Regions from separate parts of the Shewanella sp. LZH-2 genome, predicted to be linked through region 2. Evidence: predicted binding sites of a transcription regulator. Region 2 holds the regulator's gene; the other holds the start of a gene.
What was found. The regulator ArgR, encoded in region 2, controls arginine synthesis, uptake and breakdown. The targets are predictions, from matches to a motif close to ANTGAATANNTATTCANT.
Positions count from the first base shown of each region.

Region 1: the regulator ArgR is predicted to act here: its motif matches at 2,167-2,184, upstream of JM642_RS14995 (YjiH family protein).

Region 1 covers NZ_CP069350.1:3,399,353-3,402,782, forward strand. Annotated here, with positions in the region: gene JM642_RS14985 (U32 family peptidase) at 1-827, shown strand, start outside; gene JM642_RS14990 (DUF998 domain-containing protein) at 843-1,562, opposite strand; gene JM642_RS14995 (YjiH family protein) at 2,265-3,430, shown strand, end outside.
Region 2 covers NZ_CP069350.1:3,900,300-3,903,729, reverse strand. Annotated here, with positions in the region: gene JM642_RS17150 (LysR family transcriptional regulator) at 1-756, opposite strand, end outside; gene JM642_RS17145 (NAD(P)-dependent oxidoreductase) at 876-1,508, shown strand; gene argR (transcriptional regulator ArgR) at 1,630-2,100, opposite strand; gene mdh (malate dehydrogenase) at 2,391-3,326, shown strand; gene JM642_RS17130 (DUF393 domain-containing protein) at 3,422-3,430, opposite strand, start outside.

The DNA.
Region 1 (3,430 bases), 500 kb from region 2:
AGGTCATCGACTTTTACCAGCAGGTGGCCAATAGTCAGATCCCGTTAGTTTATTTGGGTGAAGCCGTCTGTAGCCGTCGACGCGAACTCAAATTTGGTGACTATCTCGAACTGGCCAAAATGCTGAAATCTGCGGGTAAAGAGGTGGTGCTGTCAACGCTCGCCCTTATCGAAGCGCCCTCGGAATACACAGAGCTTAAACGTCAGGTCGATAATGGCGAATTTAGTATTGAGGCCAACGACATGGCGGCTGTGTATCTCGCCAAGGAGCACAAGCTGCCCTTTGTCTGCGGCGCCAGCATCAACAACTACAACCGCGCCAGTTTAGATATTTTGCAGCGCTTTGGCATGCAGCGCTTTGTGATGCCAGTAGAACTGTCAAAGGCTTGGCTGAGCCAAGTGGTCGCGCAAAAGCCCGTATTCGAAGTCGAAGTGCTCGGCCATGGCTACTTGCCGCTCGCCCACTCGGCGCGTTGCTTTACCGCTAGGCATCAACATTTGTCGAAGGACAGCTGCGAAACCGTTTGCCGCCAATACAGCAAGGGTTTACTAGCACAAACCCAAGAAGCTCAACCTTTGCTGAGGTTAAATGGCATTCAAACCCAGTCGGCCAGCTGTGTCGATTTGCGCAGCGAAATCAATGAAATGATAAAGGTTGGCGTAGATGTGTTTCGGGTTTCGCCCAGCAGCGTAGCTTGTATCACTCAGGCCGATACGCTGGTCGAGGCATTAACTAGCGAGGCAACGGACGCTCAGTTTTCTCTTAGCGATGAGCACTGTAACGGTTACTGGTTTGGCGAAGCAGGGCTAAAATCCTTCGTCAGATAAAAGACATAGCCTACTTCACTCAAGCGTTGGCTGCTGGGTGAATGTGGGGATACATGATGGTGGCGTTAATAGCAGCGCCACCGTCCAACTTAATAGACTCCCAAGCCCAATCCATTCCAGCAATGCAGGCCACCATAAATCGGGCCTTGGCAATTGCAGTATCATTTCTTGATAGAAAGGTCTGTCTCCTTCCGTTAAGCCCAATGCTAACAGCGGCACATAGAGAAAAGTCATCATACTGAGCAATACCAACAGCGCTAATAATATCGTCAAGCGCTGACGGTGCTGCGAGCCGAATCCCACCCATAGTAGATAACAAATTGCACTTAAGCTGCCAAAGTAGAAAAACCATTTAAGTGCGAGGATATGCAAGTGATACACATTGACCGGAAATAGCCCAACACAGGCCAAGGCTAAAAACGTCAGTGCTAAAGCGCAAAAGAAAGGATACCCCCAAAACCCGCTTACAGTCTGTAGGGAGGAAAGACAATAAAAAACAACGCTTAAACTGCCAAAAAATAAACCGCCATTGAGCACCACGGCAAAGCTAGAATGGCCATAGGTACCCAATTCACTCAGTGTATGATTTAAAAAATTGAAGGAGCGTGTTTCAGAATAATCAAATCCGAATACCGCCACACAGATCCCCAGCATCAATCCAAAAATACCAAGAAAACCAAACTTAGTGGCAAGTGCCGAGCCCCTTGTTGCCATATTCATTTTTATAACAGTCATGGATAATTTAGCCAAACCAAAGTAGTACTAACTTACATGGAATTACAAAGAATTAAAGCGGCCCCTATCCTCTTTAGCGTAATATTTTATTTCATCACTATTCGCGATTTTTTAGTCATCGCAAAAACACTCGGCATTTAGTCATTTTTCAATAAAATATATGCAAATCCAAAGTCAAAAATGAATAAATAATCACAATAAATTCAATTATCACTGTATCGTGCCCAAAGGTTAACCCATCATTGCCACCAGTGTTAGTTCGCTCACATTAAGTTAGCAACAACTGAAGCCCCGATACGATTCATGGACAAAAAAGCATCTAAAAGTGTATTTAGTGAAGATCCATTGAGAAAATTTTGAACAAAATATCACAAAAAAACCAATAACCCCAAGAGCAAAACAACTCAATAAATAATTCGCAACACCATTCTATAATTATTTGATTAAATTAAAATAAATCGCATCAAAACGCTATTTTACGCCCAAATCATTCATTAGAAACCGCCCAAATAACTATGCTATTTTGCTGCTTATCTCAAACAAATTTCCGAATCGTTTTACATGGCGGCGCTAAGCGAGTAATCTTCCCCCTTCTCGATTTTGAGTTGAATGAAAATGCACCTCACCCCAGCAAAGAATGCGGTTTTGAGAGAGCATTGATTCAAGTTTATTTGTGCGACTCGTACTTTAAGGTGTACACCATTGGCTACTGAACATAAAAACCGCAACATTAAGACGATACTCACCTTTATCGTCCCTTCGCTGATCGGTCTGCTGCTGTTTATGACCCCTATCAGCTATAACGATGCGATAACTATTCCCATCGCAATCATCTCTAAAGCACTGCAAAGCGTGTTAAGCGATGTATTAACCTTAATCGTAACTGTGATTGTTGTCGCCATGGCCTTTGCCTCTGTGCTGACAAAGTTACTCAAACCTAAGTTTGTGCTGAACAATCACTTCCTCAATGGTTTACTCAACATCAGCCCGCTATGGCTTACCACCCGTGTCGTTGGCGCTGTCTTTATCGTGCTGACCTACTTTGGCATTGGCCCCGAAGCGATTAACTCTTCAAGTACCGGTGCCTTAGTGCTGAACGACCTGTTACCCGTACTCTTCTCGGTGTTTATCTTCGCCGGTATGTTGCTGCCACTGCTATTAAACTTCGGTCTATTAGAGCTATTTGGCACCCTGCTGACTAAAGTGATGCGCCCAGTGTTTAACCTGCCAGGTCGCAGCGCCATCGACTGTATGGCCTCTTGGTTAGGTGATGGTAGCGTTGGGATCCTGCTGACCAGCAAGCAATACGAAGCACGTTTTTACACCCAAAGGGAAGCCGCAGTTATCGGTACCACCTTCTCGGCGGTGTCAATTACCTTCAGCTTAGTGGTGATCTCACAGGTAAAGTTAGAGCATATGTTTGTGCCCTTCTACCTGACCGTGTGTTTAGCGGGTTTTGCGGCGGCCGTGATTGTACCTAAGTTACCGCCACTGTCGTGGAAGAAGGATAACTATATCGACGATACGCCACGTCAACCCGATGATGAGATGATCCCCGCAGGACACGGCGCACTCTCTTGGGGCTTTGATAAGGCGCTCGAGAAAGCAGCCAGTGCTGGTGGTATCAAAGCCGTCTTAAATGAAGGTATTAAAAACGTTATCGATATGATATTTGGCATTCTCCCTGTAGTAATGGCCATTGGTACCACGGCGCTGATCATCGCCGAGCATACGTCCATCTTCAATTACTTAGGTATGCCGTTTATTCCGTTACTGGAACTGCTGCATATCCCTGAAGCGACCGAAGCCTCTAAAACCATCGTTGTCGGCTTTGCCGATATGTTTATCCCTTCGATTTTAGCCAGCTC
Region 2 (3,430 bases):
TTCTTGCAGTTGACCGCTGGCCAGATATTGATTAGCTAAGTCACAGGGCAAGTAGGCAATGCCATGACCTCGCAACGCGGCGCTGACCAGCACTCCCATTTCATTGGCCATCAGATTCCCCATAGGTTTAATCAGCTCACTCTGTTGCTCCTTGAGTAGCTGCCAATGTTGCTGCGAACTATGGATAAGGCAATTATGGCTGAGCAGATCGTTAGGGACGGTTAACGGCTCGGCTTGAGCCAAGTAACTGGGCGCGGCGCACAGCACGGCATCTATGCTCATCAGTTTACGGGCAATCAGATTGTCATCGGGCTGCTCGGTATAACGCAGTGCTACGTCCACCCGCTCATCCACCAACTGGGCAAAACTGTCCGACATTAACAGCTGAATATTGACCTTAGGGTGCAATTTTATAAAGCGATCGACCACATCAAACAGTCTGTGCTGCCCAAGTCCGACGGGTGTGGCAATACGAATACTGCCGACTAATTCAGTGTTATGACTATGGGCGCGGCTTTCCATTGCGGCGACTTCGCTCAGCACCCGCTGACAATATTGCAGGGCTTCTTCACCCTGTAAGGTCAGGCTAACGCTGCGGGTGGTGCGGTGTAGCAGGCGTAAACTGAGCCACTGCTCAATTTCTTGAATATGGCGAGAAACCTGTAAACGACTGAGATTGAGGTGTTCTGCGGCCTTAGTAAAGCTGCCACAGTTAGCCACTTCGATAAAGCTACGCATGGCGGCGATTTTATCCATATATAATTACACCCATTAGTATCTCAATCTGAAACAATCCTGCTCATTTATCGATATTTATCACGCTAAGTATCGCAAGTAAACTGGTCTCAATTTAAATCAGCAGTGAGACTTATCAAATGAAAATTGCAGTATTAGGTGCATCAGGTTGGATTGGCGGAACCATTTTAAATGAAGCCTTAAGCCGTGGTCATGACGTCGTTGCCTTAGTGCGTGACCCAAGCAAGCTTGGTGAAACGGCGGCAGAAGTGCGTAGTGTTGACCTGACTCAGCCATTAACCGCTGAAACCTTTGCAGGCGTGGATGTGTTAATTGCTTCAGTGGGCGGCCGCGCCGAGCAGAATCACGGCTTAGTGGCGAAAACAGTTAATAATCTATTAGCCGTATTGCCACAGGCTAAAGTGCCACGTTTATTGTGGGTCGGTGGGGCAGGTAGTCTAGAAGTGGCACCGGGAGTAACCTTGGTTTCAAGCCCAGATTTCCCGCCTGCCTATAAGGATGAAGCTCTGGCTCAAGGTGAAGCATTAAAGGCATTTCGTGCCGCTAACACCACAGTGAATTGGACTTTTGTCAGCCCAGCGGCAGAGATCTACCCTGGTGCAAGCGAAGGCTCTTACCGTTTAGGTGGTGATAACTTCTTTACCGATGCAAATGGCCGCAGCCGGATTTCGGTGAGTGATTACGCCAAAGCCATGCTCGACGAAGCAGAAAAAGCGGCGCATCCCAATCAAAGGATCAGTGTGGCTTACTAAGGCTGAGGAGTTTCGGCTAAATACTGTAACGTAAGTGGGACACAAGCCCTGAAATTAGGGTGATGCTGGACTGAAAAGCGTACAGTGGAAATAGAACAGGTCAGCAAGCTGACCTGTTTTTTTATTCTGCGTAGTTGAATAAAGATTTGATGGTTTCCAAGGTATCGGCGATATCTTGGATGCTAGATGGACAAATAAAGATCGTATCGTCACCCGCAATGGTTCCCAAAATCCCTTCAGGTTTACCGATGGAGTCTAACAAACGAGCAATTAATTGTGCGGCGCCTGGACTAGTGCGGACAACAATCATCGCTTGGTTATGGTCAACATCGAGTACTAAATTCTTTAACGGGCTGCCCGCAGTGGGCACGCCTAATTCGGCAGGTAAGCAATAAACCATCTCCTGCTTAGCGTTGCGAGTGCGCACGGCACCAAACTTGCTGAGCATACGAGACACTTTAGATTGGTTTATATTAGTAAAGCCTTCTGCTTGCAAGGCGGTGACGATTTCACTCTGGGAGCCAAAGCGCTCCTCTTTTAAAATCGCCTTAAAAATTCTAACAAGGTCATCCTGATTCTTGGTCGTTTGCATAGTCTTATTCTTTATTCAAAAAAACAGGCTTATTCTGAATAGTTTTGGTTAAACTGTCAACAAATAACCACAATGACTGAATAAAAATGCAATTAACTCAATTTATGCTAATTCATTTATAAATGTATTTGTTGAACTAGAGTAAATATTCAACATTGCAACGCGCTGTTTTAGTAAATCTTTGAATCAACGACTAAGGGATAATTGAAATTAGCGTGACATTCCAGTAATGTGACGCCAACGCAAATTAGATCCATGTCACACATATCCGAGAAATAACGGAGATAACTATGAAAGTTGCTGTACTTGGTGCTGCTGGTGGTATCGGCCAGGCTCTTGCCCTACTGTTAAAAACTCAATTACCTGCGGGTTCTCAACTGTCTCTATACGATATCGCACCGGTAACTCCGGGTGTTGCGGTTGACTTGAGCCATATCCCAACTGCGGTTGAAATCAAAGGTTTTGCTGGTGAAGATCCAACGCCTGCCCTCGTGGGTGCTGACGTTGTGCTTATCTCTGCTGGTGTTGCACGTAAGCCTGGTATGGATCGTTCAGATCTGTTCAATATCAACGCGGGTATCGTTCGCAACCTGATCGAGAAAGTGGCTGTTACTTGCCCTAAAGCGCTCGTGGGTATTATCACTAACCCAGTAAACACTACAGTTGCTATTGCTGCTGAAGTGCTGAAAAAAGCAGGTGTTTACGATAAGAACCGTTTATTCGGCGTGACCACTCTGGACGTTATCCGTTCTGAGACTTTCATCGCTGAATTAAAAGGCTTAAACGTTGCTGACGTTAAAATCAACGTGATCGGCGGCCACAGTGGCGTGACTATTCTGCCATTACTGTCTCAAGTTGAAGGCGTGACTTTCTCTGATGAAGAAGTAGCTTCTTTAACTAAACGTATCCAAAACGCGGGTACTGAAGTGGTTGAAGCTAAAGCCGGTGGCGGCAGCGCGACACTGTCTATGGGTCAAGCGGCATGCCGTTTCGGTATGTCTCTGGTTCGTGGTCTGCAAGGCGAAGCTAACATCGTTGAATGTGCTTACGTTGACGGCGGCAGCGAACACGCTGAATTCTTCGCTCAACCAGTATTGTTAGGCAAAAACGGTATCGAAAAAGTACTGCCTTACGGTGAAGTGAGCGCATTCGAAGCTAACGCCCGTGATTCTATGTTAGATACGCTGAAAGGCGATATCAAACTAGGCGTTGATTTCGTTAAGTAATTCTTCTGAATTATGAGAAAACGGAGCCGAATGGCTCCGTTTTTTTATGCTTTAAACGTTGTTCTCTAAACAGGGGGTCTTAATCTTGAGTCTCGCTATTTAGG